Regions from separate parts of the Microbacterium sp. SCN 71-21 genome, predicted to be linked through region 2. Evidence: predicted binding sites of a transcription regulator. Region 2 holds the regulator's gene; the other holds the start of a gene.
The links. Region 2 encodes HrcA, which represses chaperone genes, less so after heat shock. Its sites were predicted from a motif close to TTNGCACTCGNNNNNNNCGAGTGCNAA; they were not measured.
Positions count from the first base shown of each region.

Region 1 (7,329 bases), on a different contig from region 2:
GATGTACCTCGCGAGCAGCCTGCCGACGATCATCGTCGCCCTCGCGCTCGTGACGGTCACCCTGCGGGTGCTTCCGGCCGTCTACCAGACGCCGGTCACGGTGATCTCGGCCTACGTCATCGTGTTCCTGCCGCGGGCGCTGGTGAGCTTGCGCACCGGCCTCGCCCAGGTGCCGCGCGGGCTCGAAGAGGCGGCGCGCTCTCTCGGGCGCAGCTCGCTCGGCGCGAAGCTGACGGTCACCGCGCCGCTCATGCTCTCGTCGTTCGGCGCGGCTCTCGCACTCACCGGCCTCGGCTGCGCGAACGAGCTCACGGCGACCCTGCTGCTCGCCCCGGCCGGCACCAGCACGCTCGCGACCCAGTTCTGGTCGGCGACGATCAACGCCGACTTCGCATCGGCCGCACCATATGCGATCCTGCTGATCGCCCTGTCGGTGCCGAGCGTCGCACTGCTCCTCGCCGACGCCCGCCGGAAGAAGACCGCATGACCTCCCTCGACCTCGCCCAGGTGTCGGTGACCCTGGGCGGACACCCCGTGCTGCACGACGTCTCGCTGCGGCTCGCGGACGGAGAGCGTCTCGCCGTCGTCGGCCCCTCGGGCAGTGGCAAGACGACGCTCCTTCGGGCGATCGCCGGCTTCGAGCGCATCACCCGCGGCGAGATCCGACTCGGCGATGATCTGGTCGCCTCCGCCGAGCGTCAGGTCGCGTCGCACCGCCGCCGGGTCGGCTACGTCGCGCAGGACGGCGCCCTCTTCCCCCACCTGACCGCGCGAGCAAACATCGCCTTCGGCCTCGGCGGGGTCGCGCGTGGCGCCCGGGGTGACGCGGTCGCCGCGGCATCCGCTCTCGCCGGCATCGAGCCCGACCTGCTCGAGCGCTATCCGCACGAGATCTCCGGCGGCCAGCAGCAGCGTGTCTCGCTCGCCCGCGCACTCGCGCCCCACCCGCGCGTGCTGCTGCTCGACGAGCCCTTCAGCGCCCTCGACACGGCGCTGCGCGCCCAGGTGCGCACGCAGGTCGTCGATGCCCTCGACCGCGCCGGCGTGACGACGGTGCTCGTCACCCATGATCCCGCCGAAGCGCTCGCCTTCGGCGACGCGATCGCGGTGCTCGACGGCGGACGCCTCCAGCAGGCGGGAAGCTGCGCCGAGGTCTACGCGGCGCCGGCCACGCCGCAGGTCGCGCGCCTGCTCGGCGACACCGTGCTGCTGCCCGCGACACGCGAGGCGGGGTCGGCCCGATGCCCGCTCGGCCTCGTGCCGGTGCGTACGGACGCGGCAGGCGCAGCATCCGCTCTCGTCGTCATGGTGCGTCCCGAGCAGCTTCGACTGACGACGGATGCCACGGCCCCCGCCATGCGCGTGCTCGACGTCGTCGAGACCGGTGGCACCGCCCTCGTCACGGTCGTGTGCGACGACGGCACCGAGGCGCGGGTGCCGCTGCGCGTGTTCGGCGTCGACCTTCCCGCCGTGGGCGACACCGTCGGCGTCGTGGTGGACGGCGCGGGCGTGCTCTACGCGGCCTGAGCGCTCAGCGGCCGGATCGATGCCGCGCGGCTGCCGCGCCGGTCACAGACCGAGGTCGGATGCGGCGACCGGGGCCGTGCCCGCCACGCTGCGCCGCTGACGGATGATCGCGACGACGATCACCATGACCAACGCGAATCCGAGCGACACCCAGCCGCTGCCGACGCCCACCCCTCCCTCGTCGACGGGCTTGCCGAGCCAGTCGGCGACCGAGGCGCCGAGCGGACGGGTGAGCACGTAGGCGAACCAGAACGCGAACACGGCGCCGAAGCGCAGGAAGCGGTAGCCGAGTGCCGGAACGAGGATGAGCACCGCGAACACGAGGATCGACGGAGCGTAGCCGAGTCCCAGGGTCACCGCGGCGAAGTCGCCGACCGCCGTGCCGAGGGCGAAGGTGCCGATGACGGCCGCCCAGTAGAACGCCTCGCGCCGGGTCGTGGTGATGGCGTGCACCGACAGGGTGCGCTCCACCCGCCACCAGACGAGGAAGACGGCCGCGAGGAACACCGCGTAGAGCGTCGCCGACACCGCATACGGAAGGCCCACGACGACGTGCGCGACATCGGCGGCCATCGTGCCGAAGACGCCCACCATCGCGACGGCGAACCAGTAGACCTCGGGCACGTAGCGCCGGCGCGTGAACTGCAGCGCCAGTGCCGCGCAGAACAGCACGAACGCGATCAGCACGGCGACCACCGGCGGCAGCACCCGGATCGAGAAGTCCGACAGCGCCTCGCCCAGCGCCGTCGACGCGGCTTTGGCCACCCAGAACGACGGCGTCGGATCGGGCACGCGCGAGGGCGCGGCATCCGAAGTCGTCGCGCTCATGCGCGCTTGGCCTTCGAGCGCTTCACGAGCGCCCCGATGACGACCGGCGCGACGGTCACGAGCACGATCGCGATGCTGATCCACTCGATGTTGTTGGCGACCCACGGCACCCCGCCGAGCAGGGCGCCGGCGAGCCCGAGAATGCCCGCCCAGATCACGGCGCCGATCGCGTTCCACATCGAGAAGCGGGCACGCGGCATGTCGGAGACGCCCGCCGCGGGCGAGATGTAGGTGCGCACGATCGGCACGAAACGGGCCAGGATGATCGCGCCCACCCCGTAGCGCTCGAAGAAGCCGTGAGCTTCGGCGAGGTACTCAGGCTTGAACAGCCGCGCCCCGGGACGGAAGAGGCGCCGCCCGTAGCGACGACCGATCCAGAACGACAGCTCGGCGCCGACGATCGCGGCGACCGCGGCGATCGCCGCGATCAGCACCCAGGAGGTGTTCAGCGGCACCGCGAGGATCGCCGCGGCGAACAGGAGGCTGTCGCCGGGCAGGAAGGGGAAGAACAGACCGTTCTCGATGAAGACGATGACGGCGACGAGCACGAGGGCGAGGGGACCGAGGCTTCCGAGACTGTCGATGATGTTCACGCGCCCATCCTGGCGGTGCGATTCAAAGAATGCGCCGAGATTCGGGCGTCAGGATGCCGCGGGGCTACGCTCGCGCTGTGAATCCGCCGACCGACCTGCTCCCCTCGCTCGTCGGTGTCGGGGTGCTCGCGGCCGTCACGACGGTCGTGCTCGCCGCCTTCCGCGTGCCGGGCCTGTGGTCGCCGCTGCTGGCGATCGTGCGCGGCGCGGTGCAGCTCGCGGTGATCAGCGTGCTGCTGACCGGACTCATCACCGACGCGAGGCTGATCGCACTGACCCTCGTCGCGATGTTCGTGATCGCGGCGTCGGTGGCGACCGGACGCATCGGATGGTCGCGGCGCCACGCGGCGATGATGACGACATCCATCGTGTCGGGGGTCGTGTTCGCGACGACGATCGTGTTCGCGACCGGTGCGCTCGAGCTGACCGCACGCTACGCGCTGGCGATCGGCGCGATCGTCATCGGCAACGCCATGAGCATCGCGACCCTCACCGGCCGCATGTTCACCCGCGGAATCGTCGACCACTGGGACGAGGTGGAGGGGTGGCTCGCCCTCGGCGCGCGGCCCCGGCAGTCGACCCTGGCGCTGGCGCGGCAGGCCGTGCGCGATGCCCTCATCCCCTCGATCGACCAGACCAAGACGACCGGTCTCGTCGTGCTGCCGGGCGCCTTCGTCGGCGCGATCTTCGGGGGGATCTCGCCGCTGGAGGCGGGCCGGTTCCAGATCGTCGTGCTCGCGGCCATCATGGCGGCCGGGGCGGTCACATCCGTGCTCGTCGCGCTCTGGATGGGACCGGTGCGGGTGAAACCCGCCGACCTGCGCTAGCTGCGGGAATGCGCGAACGCCCCCGGCCCGTACTCGGGCCAGGGGCGCTCCGTCTGTGCGCGGGTCGGCGCGGTCGATGGGTCAGGCGGCGGGAGTCGCGCCCTCGGTCACGGTGACCGCCTCGGCGGCGCCGGCCACGGCCACCTTGCGCGGCTTCGCCTTCTCGCTGACGGGCAGGGTCACGCTCAACACACCGTCGCGGTAGCTCGCCGAGATGGTCTCCGTGTCGATGCCACGCCCGAGCTGCAGCTGGCGCAGGTAGGCGCCGGCTTCCCGCTCGCGGGTGATCCAGCTGACGCCCTCGCCGCTGGGCAGGGTGCGCTCGGCGCGGATGGTGAGCAGCTGTCCGTCGACGTCGACGTCGATCGAACCCGGGTCGACGCCCGGGAGGTCGGCGGTGAGCACGTAGTGGTCGCCGTCGCGGTAGACGTCCATCGGCATCTGGCGCGGACCACGGCGGGTCTGGTCGAGAGTCGTGGTCGCGAAGCGCTCCAGGTCGCGGAGCAGGTCGTAGGTCGCCATGGGTTCTCCTGTGTGAGCGGGGCGGATGCAGCATCCACCCGGGTCTGCGAAAGTTGAGTCTGATTGGCTCAACTAGTGCGAGATTAGCACTCGGGCAGTGAGAGTGCCAGCGAAGGCGGCGGAGTTCACCGACGGCGAAATGGGGAGATCCCGGGGAGGGACCGCTCTATCGCGGTCCGGAGCCCACGACTGCGCATTGTGCACAGTCCCCCGGAGCAGGCCGGCTCGCCGAAGGATGCCACGCCCATCGGCGGACCGAAGACCCTACTTCCGCCCGGCCCGCCCGCCGAACGCGCGGCGAAGGGCTGCCGGCGCTCCTGCACCGGCAGCCCTCTTCGCATGGCGGATCAACTGGCGCCGAGCTTCTCCTTCAGCGCCGCGGTGCGCTCCGCCGCATCGGCCTTGCGCTCGGCCTTGCGCTGCTCACGCGCGTGACGCCGCGCCTCCTTCTCGGCTTCACGGTAGGCCTCCTCGGCGGCCTCCATCTCGTCGAGCACCTCCTCGCGCGGGCGCCGGATGACGACGCCGTCGAGCTTCGCCATCTCACCGTCGACGACCTCACGGGCGTACTCGGCGACCTCGGCGACGAGGGCGGTGCCGCCGATCGGGATGGCACTGCTGATCTGCTCGAGCGCGCCCGCTGAGCGGTCGACGCGCCGCAGATCGAAGGCGCCGCCCACGAGCAGCCCGCCCGTCCAGCCGAGCAGAATGCCGATGGGTCCGCCGATCACGCCGATCAGGAGTCCCACGAGGCTGCCGCCCCAGGTGCCCACGGCGCCGTTGTTGTCGACGCCGTCGGGCATCGAGATGCGCCCGTCGGCGTCGCGGGTGACGACGGCCGCGGCGGCGACGTCGACGCGGCCTTCCATGCCTGCGCCCTTCAGCTCGCTGAGCGCCTGGAAGGCGTTCGAGCGGTCGTCGAAGGTGACGGCGATGATGTTCGATTCGGGCATGACGGTGACCTCCTGATCACGGGGGATGTTCGCGGGCGGTTGTCCCGCATGACCACCACGATCGCGGTGTTCGCGTCGCCGCTCATCGGTCGCTTCGACCACTCTTCACAGCACTCTCTGTGCAGAGTGCACGGTGCGCCTAGGCTGACCGCATGTCCTCCCCGGGTCGGCTGCGCGAGTTCGTGTGCACGCTCGACGGCGCCCCCACGACGGCCGCCTCACTGCCCGACGACGAGCTGGAACGCCTGCATGCCGCACTCGGCGAGGGGCCGGTGCGCTGGGTGGTCGCGACCGTGGACCACACGCTCGGTGTACTGAGAGCGCGGCCCGATGCGGACGCACTCGCACCGTGGCCCCACATGCGCGCCCTCGCCGAGCACGTGCTCGCCGAGGCGATCGAGCGGTGCCTCGCATCGGAACCGACCACCCCCGACGAGCGCCTGGCAGAGCGCGCGTTCGCCGACGACATCGTCGCCCGCGACCTTCCGCTGGGGCGAGTCGTCGACACGATGCGCATGATGCAGCATGCGTGGCTCGACGCCCTCGTCTCTCGGGCGGTCGAACTCGGAGGGGCGGCCGAGGTCCCCGCACTCACCCGCGTCGTGACCCAGACCGTCGACGGGTGGGTGGGTGCGTTCATCTCGGCAATCGATGCGGAGCGGCGCCGTGCGTTCCAGTCGGAACACGCACGCCGGCGGGCGATGGTGCGCTCCCTCGTCGCCGGAGAAGCGGTCGACGACCAGGTGGCCTCATCCGTGCTGGGGGTTCCGGTCGAGAGCTGGCATCTGGCGAGCACGATCGGCGCGCCGCCCGGAGCGACGATGACCCCGCGCGCGGTGGACGCGGTCGCCGATGCCGTGCAGCGCGCGGTCGGCACCACGCGCTCGGTGCGGCACGCGACAGGGTCTGGCGAGGTCTGGCTCTGGGTCACGACAGACGGCCCGGTGCGCGTGGAATCCCTCGATGCCCTGCGATTCGACGACACACTGCTCGTCGGCATCGGCGAAGCCCATCCGGGTCGCGCGGGTTTCCGGAGAAGCCATCTCGAGTCACTCGCGGCGCTCGCGGTGAGTCGGGGCGAGCATCGGCGCCGCGGCGCGCTCTACCGCGACGTCGCCCTGCGGGCGCTCCTGCTGCAGGACCCGGAACGGGCGATGTGGTTCGCCGAGACAGTGCTGCAAGACCTGTCGGCAGACACGGACGAGATGGCCGAGCTGCGCGAGACCGTACGAGTGTTCTTCGACACACGCATGCGCATCGCACCCGCCGCCGACCGCCTGTTCATCCATCGGAACACGCTGGTCAGCAGGCTCGAGAAGGCCGAGCGGCTGATGGGTCATCGTCTCATCGAGCGCACCACGGCCACCCAGGCCGCGCTCGAGGTGCGCGCCTCCGAGGCGTTCATCGCGGCCCGCGCGCAGGCCGACTCCTGACGCACTCGAGAACTCACGGACAACGCGAAAACCCCCGGACATCCGGGGGTTTCTGACGGACCCGACGCGGTGGCTTTCGAACCCTTCATGGGAGATTAAGCGCCTCCTCGAATGGATGGCTTCGCGTGAACAGCCCCTCAATTAGCCAACGGTGCCGCGTGTTCGCTGCGCTACGAGACCGGGCGACCGAGTTCTGCGCGACTCGCAATTTGCGCTAGGTCGCGCGCCCAGTGCCACGCAGGACTGTCGTTGCGAACCAAGTATTGGAACCGAGAGTCCGTTTGGGGCAGTCGCGAGATCAGCTCGACCTCAAGCAAGGCGTCGCGTGCGTTCTGAAGACTGCTCATCGTTACGCCGAGTGCCTTGGATACCTGCGTCAACGTGAAGATTCCATCTGCAAGGTCAGCGATCTCAAGCATGAGTTCCAACCGATGACTCTGCCCGAAGGCGGCACGTGACACGCGCCGCAGTGCTTCCCGGGATGGCTCCGTGTCCATACACTACGAATATCACGTAACGCAGATCTCGTAACGGAAAGGTCGTACCGACATGCCAAGGAAGACAGGCATCGAGTGGACCGAGGTCACCTGGAACCCGACCACGGGGTGCGATCGCGTATCGCCGGGCTGCGACCACTGTTACGCCC
Region 1 covers NZ_MEGA01000089.1:268-7,596, reverse strand. The annotation lists partial or broken gene ABT08_RS11585 (ABC transporter permease) at 1-487, shown strand, start outside; gene ABT08_RS11580 (ABC transporter ATP-binding protein) at 484-1,527, shown strand; gene ABT08_RS11575 (COG4705 family protein) at 1,570-2,355, opposite strand; gene ABT08_RS11570 (DedA family protein) at 2,352-2,948, opposite strand; gene ABT08_RS11565 (ABC transporter permease) at 3,026-3,775, shown strand; gene ABT08_RS11560 (Hsp20/alpha crystallin family protein) at 3,857-4,297, opposite strand; gene ABT08_RS11555 (DUF1269 domain-containing protein) at 4,645-5,250, opposite strand; gene ABT08_RS11550 (PucR family transcriptional regulator) at 5,403-6,683, shown strand; partial or broken gene ABT08_RS11545 (DUF5131 family protein) at 7,233-7,329, shown strand, end outside.
Region 1: a site for HrcA is predicted at 4,381-4,407, ahead of ABT08_RS11560 (Hsp20/alpha crystallin family protein). Genes of this name have one in related genera too.

Region 2 (7,588 bases):
AGCTTCTTGGTCGCGGTGCCCAGAGCCTTCTCGGCGGCGGCCTTGTCGCCGGCGACGATGGCCTCTCGGGTGCGACGCACCGCGGTCTTCAGCTCGCTCTTGACGGCCTTATTGCGCTCGTGCGCCTTCTCGTTGGTCTTGTTGCGCTTGATCTGCGACTTGATGTTTGCCACGTGTGGTCAGACTTTCGTTTCGGTGTTGTCGTGGTGGTGCCGTGCAGCGAGAGAGGGGCGCTGTGCGGCGAATCGCGGGGGTCTGGGATTCCCCACACGCAAGCCAAAAGCCGAGTCTACCAAACGAGCGGGCTCCGCACGAAACGTCAGGCTGCGGCATCCGTCTCGTCGACGGCAGTGCTGTCGATCGTGGCCAGCGCGAGATCCAGCACCGCGTTGAACACGCGCGGTGCCATCGCCGTCACGAGGTGCGTGGTGTGGGGAACGACGATCAGCTCGGCGTCGGGGAGGAGCGTCTGGAAGAGCTTCTCGCTCACCCGCAGCTGATCCCACTGGCCGTTCACGAACCACGTCGGCACCCGGATGCGCGACACCGCCGCCATGAGGTCGAGGGCTCCGAGGGCGCGCAGCGCCGTGTCCTGCGACTCGAACGCGTACCCGCCCGCCCCGAAGTCCCACCGCGTCTCCGACGGGAGGGTGCGATCGAGCACACGCTCTCCCAGCCATTCGCCGTGACCAGGAAGGCTGTTGAAGGAGCCGACCGCGGCGCGATAGGCGACGAGAGGGATGCCGCGCGGCAGCGCCGTGCACGAGGCACCGATGTACGCCGCAATCGGGGGAGCGACCACGGCGCCTGCGTACTGGGTCGTGAGGAGTCCGCCGAGCGAGTGCCCGACCAGGAGCACGGGACCGGTGTCCGCAGCCGACCGCACCGCGTCGTCGATGGTGCGGAAGGCCTCGTCGAGCGTGAACGGCTCACCGCGTCGGGTGCCGTGTCCCGGCAGGTCGAGAGCCACCGCCGACACCCCGCGCTGCTCGAGATGGGCCACCTGTGCGCGCCACATGGTCGCGGACGTGCGGATGCCGTGCACCATCACCACGGTCGTCACCATGTGCCCACTGTAGAACCGGTGGCTGGGCGTGAGGGCGGTGCATCCGAGGCGGCACCCTAGAATCGTCGGGACATGTCTCCGCGTGCCCTCTCTCCGCTCCAGCCCAGCGCCACCCCGCCGGCGAGCATCCGCAACTTCTGCATCATCGCCCACATCGACCACGGCAAGTCGACCCTGGCCGACCGCATGCTGCAGATCACGGGTGTCGTCTCCGACCGTGACATGCGCGCGCAATACCTCGACCGCATGGACATCGAGCGCGAGCGCGGCATCACGATCAAGAGCCAGGCGGTTCGCATGCCCTGGCAGACCGCGGACGGCACGTTCGCGCTGAACATGATCGACACACCCGGGCACGTCGACTTCACCTACGAGGTGTCCCGGTCGCTCGCCGCCTGCGAAGGCGCGATCCTGCTGGTCGACGCCGCGCAGGGCATCGAGGCGCAGACGCTCGCGAATCTCTACCTGGCGCTCGAGAACGATCTCGAGATCATCCCGGTGCTGAACAAGATCGACCTGCCCGCCGCCGACCCCGAGAAGTTCGCCGGCGAGCTCGCGAACCTCATCGGCGGGTCGCCCGACGATGTGCTGCGGGTGAGCGGGAAGACCGGCCTCGGCGTCGAGGAGCTGCTCGACCGCATCGTCGAGCGCATCCCGTCGCCGAAGGGGAACGCGGATGCCCCGGCCCGCGCGATGATCTTCGACTCCGTGTACGACGCCTACCGCGGCGTCGTCACCTATGTGCGCATGGTCGACGGGAAGCTGGAGCCGCGGGAGCGCATCCAGATGATGTCGACCAAGGCGACGCACGAACTGCTGGAGATCGGCGTCTCGAACCCCGAGCCGACGCCCACCAAGGGGCTCGGCGTGGGCGAGGTCGGCTACCTGATCACGGGCGTGAAGGATGTGCGCCAGTCGAAGGTCGGCGACACCATCACGAACCTCCGCAAGCCCGCGACCGAGGCACTCTCCGGATACACGGACCCGAAGCCGATGGTCTTCAGCGGCATCTACCCGATCGACGGCAGTGATTACGCCGATCTGCGCGAGGCCCTCGACAAGCTCAAGCTCTCCGACGCCTCGCTGCAGTACGAGCCCGAGACCTCGGTCGCTCTCGGGTTCGGGTTCCGCTGCGGGTTCCTCGGTCTGCTGCACCTCGAGATCATCACCGAGCGCCTGGCCCGCGAGTTCGGCCTCGACCTCATCACGACCGCACCGTCGGTCACTTACGAGGTCACGACCGACACCGGGGAGACCGTCGTGGTCACGAACCCGAGCGAGTACCCGGACGGTCGTGTCGCGTCGGTCTCCGAGCCGGTCGTGAAGGTCGGCATCCTGCTGCCGAAGGACTACGTGGGCACCGTGATGGAGCTCTGCCAGACGCGCCGCGGCACCCTGCTCGGCATGGAGTACCTCAGCGAGGACCGCGTTGAGCTGCGCTACAACATGCCGCTCGGCGAGATCGTCTTCGACTTCTTCGACCAGCTGAAGTCGAAGACCCAGGGTTACGCGAGCCTCGACTACGAACCCGCGGGATCCCAGACCGCCGACCTCGTCAAGGTCGACATCCTGCTGCAGGGCGACAAGGTCGACGCGTTCAGCTCGATCGTGCACCGTGAGAAGGCGTACTCGTACGGCACGATGATGACCGAGCGGCTGCGCAAGCTCATCCCGCGCCAGCAGTTCGAGGTGCCGATCCAAGCCGCGATCGGCGCCCGCATCATCGCCCGGGAGAACATCAGGGCGATGCGCAAGGATGTCCTCGCGAAGTGCTACGGCGGTGACATCACCCGAAAGCGCAAGCTCCTCGAGAAGCAGAAAGAGGGCAAGAAGCGCATGAAGATGGTGGGTCGCGTCGAGGTGCCGCAGGAGGCGTTCATCGCCGCCCTGTCGGGAGACGTGGACGGCAACGAGAAGAAGTAGGCGGGTGCACCACATGCGCAAGGGAACGACCCGGGACGGCGTCGTCGACTACGCGGCGGTCGGAGCCACACAGGCGGTCGACCTCATGCAGTACCCGCCGGAGCGGAGCCTCCCGGCAGAGTCGTCCTGGCGCATCGGCAGCGGCGAAGAGCGATTCCGCGCGGCGGGCGACGCGCTGCTGAGCTGGCAGGCGCTGCGTGATGCGGGCCTCACCGTGAAGGACGTCACCCCCGCCGCCGGCCCCACCTACGCCGGGGTGAGCTTCGACGAGAACCGTCAGCCCATCGCGCCCAGCCGTCTCGAGGCCGATCAGCGCTTCGACGCCGACGGCACACCGTGGGTGGCCGCGGGAGCGAGCGTGCGACTGCACGGCCGTGTCGACGGCATGAACGCCGACGGGCACCTCCGGGTCATCTTCGTCACGGAGGAGCCGCGCCGCGTCGGATTCGTGCTCGGCACCCTCGGCGAGTCGGTGGTCAGCGGGGAGGAGTCGTTCCTCATCGAGTGGCTCCCGAACGATGAGGTGTGGTTCTCGTTGCGGGCCTTCGACAGCCCGACCGCGTTGTCGTACCGAGCGCTGCGCACCCTCGTGCGCCGTCGTCGTCGTGCGCTGTTCACCCGCTACCTGCGCGCGGTGTCGCCCATGTTCACCACCCCGGCCTGATGCCCTCAGCGCTTCCCCTCGGCGATCCGGCTCCGGCCGACGGCGGCCTGCCCGACCTGCTCCCGGCCGCGCACCCCGACTTCGGCGTGTACGTGCACGTGCCGTTCTGCCGCGTGCGCTGCGGGTACTGCGACTTCAACACCTACACGGCGACGGAGCTGCGCGGCGCCAGCCAGGCGGACTATCCCGACGAGGTCGCGCGGGAGATCGCGCTGGCCGCGCAGGTGATGGATGCCGCGGGCCGGCGGCGGGCGGCGACATCCGTGTTCTTCGGCGGCGGCACGCCGACGCTGCTCCCGGGCGATGCGCTCGCGCGCATGCTGGGTGACGTGCGCGACGCGTTCGGCATCGCCGCCGATGCGGAGGTGACGGTCGAGGCGAACCCCGACACGGTCACACCGGCGCTGACGGCGAGGCTCGCCGAGGCGGGCGTGACGCGTCTGTCGATCGGCATGCAGTCCGCCGTTCCGTCGGTGCTGGCGACCCTCGACCGCACCCACGAGCCGGCCGCGGTCCCGCGGGCGGTCACTGCGGCGCGCGCGGCCGGGCTGCAGGTGAGCGTCGACGTCATCTACGGCACGCCGGGGGAGACGCTCGCGGACTGGGAGCGCACCCTCGACGCCGTCACCGCTCTCGAGACCGACCACGTGTCGGCGTACGCGCTGATCGTGGAGGAGGGCACGGCGCTTGCCCGCCGCATCGCACGCGGCGAGATCGACACGGTCGACGACGACGTGCAGGCCGACATGTACGAGCTCACCGACGCGCGCCTCGCGGCGGCGGGGTACGGCTGGTACGAGGTGTCGAACTGGTCGCGCGATGAGGCGACCCGCTCGCGACACAATCTCGCCTACTGGCGCGGCGCCGACTGGTGGGGGTTCGGGCCGGGCGCCCACTCGCACGTCGGCGGCGTGCGCTGGTGGAACGTGAAGCACCCCGCGGCGTACGCGCAGCGCCTGTCGCTGGGTTCCTCGCCCGCGGCGGGACGGGAGACGCCCGATGCCGCGTCCCGCGCGCTCGAGCGCACGATGCTCGAGGTGCGCATCGCCGACGGGCTGGCCGTGGCGAGCCTGCCGGCCACCGGTCGCGCGGAGGTGGCGGGGCTCATCGCGGACGGCCTGGTCGACGGGGCATCCGCCATCGCCGGGCGCCTCGTCCTGACGCTGCGCGGTCGACTCCTGGCCGACGCGGTCGTGCGACGGCTCACCGCCTGAGCACTGTGCGTCGCGCCGCGAGTGGCACCCCGGTCCGCGCTAATATTGGCACTCACGTGATGTGAGTGCCAGCGAGGGGAGGCGGAATGGTCAGCGAACGCGGCCTCGACGTCCTGCGGGCGATCGTGCAGGACTACGTGGCGACCCGCGAACCGGTCGGCAGCAAGTCGATCGTCGAGCGCCATGCCTTCGGGGTGTCGGCCGCCACCATCCGCAACGACATGGCGCTGCTCGAGGACGAAGAGCTCATCAGCGCGCCGCACACCTCGTCGGGACGTGTGCCGACCGACAAGGGCTACCGCGTCTTCGTCGACCACCTCGCCGAGCTGCGACCGCTCAGCACTGCCCAGCGCAACGCGATCGCCACATTCCTCGAGGCCCCTGCCGACCTCGACGACCTGCTCGCGCGCACTGTGCGCGTGCTCACGCAGGTCACCGGCCAGGTCGCCCTCGTGCAGTACCCGTCGTTCGAGCGCGCGAACGTGACGCACATCGAGCTCGTGCACCTCGGCGGCCCGCGCGTCGTCGTCATCCTCGTCACCGACACCGGTCGTGTGTCCCAGCGGATCGCGAGCCTCGGGACCGACCTCGACGACGCGGATGTCGCGACCCTCCGCGCCCAGGTCTCGGTGCTGGTCACGGGTGGCTCGGTGCAGGAGGGCCTCGGCAAGATCGCCCACACCCTCGCCGAGACGTCCACCCGTTCACCGCGAGAGGATGCTGCCTCGCGCGCGCTGCTCGCTGCCGTCGCCGAAGAGCTCGAAGAGTTCCGTCAGGATCGCCTCGTGATGGCGGGTGCCGCGAACCTGGCCCGACGCGAGTCGGACTTCCAGGGCAGCATCTACCCGCTGCTGGAGGCGATCGAGGAGCAGGTGACCCTGCTCAAGCTCATGACCGAGATGGCGGCCGACGCCGAGGGCCTGGCGGTCTCCATCGGCCGCGAGAACGAGGCGTTCGGGCTGAGCGAGGCATCCGTCGTGACGAGCGGCTATGCCGGCACGATCGGCGAGGCACGCCTGGGTCTGCTCGGGCCCACGCGCATGGACTACGCGACCAATCTCAGCGCCGTGCGCGCCGTGGCTCACTATCTGAGCCGACTCATGGCCGACGACGAGCGCGCGCGATGACGAATACGACCCTGCCCGCTTCGCGGGCGGAGAGGTGACTGTGGCCGACCACTACGAGGTGCTGGGCGTCGAACGCGACGCGAGCCCCGAGGACATCAAGAAGGCGTATCGACGGCTGGCCCGCCAGCTGCACCCCGACGTCAACCCGAGCCCCGAGGCGGCGGAGCAGTTCAAGCTCGTCACCCACGCGTACGACGTGCTCAGTGACGCCGATCAGCGCCGCGCCTACGACATGGGCGGCGAGACGGGATCGCCGTTCGGCGGCGCCGGGTTCGGCGGCTTCAGCGACATCTTCGACACCTTCTTCGGCGGGGGCGGTGGGAGCCGGGCCCGCGCTCGTTCTCGCCGGGAGCGCGGCCAGGACGCGCTCGTGCGCGTGACGCTCGATCTCGCCGACGTCGTGTTCGGCGCGCATCGCGACCTCGAGGTCGACACCGCTGTGCTCTGCGAAACCTGCCAGGGCTCGTGCTGCCAGCCGGGGACGGCTCCCGTCACCTGCGATATCTGCCACGGCACCGGACACATCCAGCGCACGGTGCGCAGCCTCATCGGCAACGTCGTCACCCAGCAGCCCTGCGCGAGCTGCCAGGGCTACGGCACGACCATCCCGTACCCGTGCGCCACCTGCCAGGGCCAGGGACGCGTGCGCTCGCGTCGCACGGTCTCGGTCGACATCCCGGCCGGCGTCGAGACGGGCCTGCGCCTGCAGCTGCCGGGCTCCGGTGAAGTGGGACCCGCCGGGGGCCCGAACGGCGACCTCTATCTCGAGGTGACGGTCGCCCCGCACGACATCTTCAGCCGCGACGGCGACGACCTGCTCGCGACGCTCGAGATCTCGATGCCCGACGCGGTGCTGGGAACGACAACCCTGATCGACGCGCTCGACGGGCCCGTCGAGCTCGAGCTGCGCGCAGGGGTGCAATCGGGCGACGTGCTCACGATCAAGGGCCGCGGCGTCTCACCGCTGCGCGGCAGCGGCCGCGGCGACCTGCGCATCGGCGTGCATGTGCTCACGCCCTCTCGCCTGGACGCGAAGGAACGCGCCCTCATCGAGGAGTTCGCCCGCAAGTCGAAGGCGCCGGAGCCGCAGCTGGCGCAGTTCCACCAGGGCCTCTTCGCGCGGCTGCGCGACCGGTTCCGGAACGGCTGATCCGTGGCGCTCCACTTCGTGGACGATGCCGCCGCCGCCGCGGGGGCCGGTGACACCGTCTCACTCACCGGGGCCGAGGCACATCACGCCGCCGCGGTGCGGCGTGTGCGCCCGGGGGAGAAGGTCACTGTCGGCGACGGCCGCGGCGTGTGGCTCACCGGCACCTGCGAATCGGTCTCACCGAAGCTCGTCGTCGTGCGCATCGACGACCGACGGGTGGATGCCCCGCCCGCCACCCGTCTGCGCCTCGTGCAGGGCCTCGCCAAGGGCGATCGCGACGAGCTGGCCGTGCAGGCCGCCACTGAGCTCGGGGTCGACGAGATCGTGCCGTGGCAGGCAGCCCGCAGCGTCTCCCGCTGGGACGCGGGCAAGGCCGTCAAGGGACGGGGCCGCTGGGAGGCGATCGCCCGGGAGGCGGGCAAGCAGGCCCATCGTGCGTGGCTC
Region 2 covers NZ_MEGA01000071.1:740-8,327, reverse strand. The annotation lists gene rpsT (30S ribosomal protein S20) at 1-173, opposite strand, end outside; gene ABT08_RS10395 (alpha/beta fold hydrolase) at 320-1,066, opposite strand; gene lepA (translation elongation factor 4) at 1,139-2,989, shown strand; gene ABT08_RS10385 (DUF1990 domain-containing protein) at 3,003-3,653, shown strand; gene hemW (radical SAM family heme chaperone HemW) at 3,653-4,867, shown strand; gene hrcA (heat-inducible transcriptional repressor HrcA) at 4,954-5,994, shown strand; gene dnaJ (molecular chaperone DnaJ) at 6,035-7,144, shown strand; gene ABT08_RS10365 (16S rRNA (uracil(1498)-N(3))-methyltransferase) at 7,148-7,588, shown strand, end outside.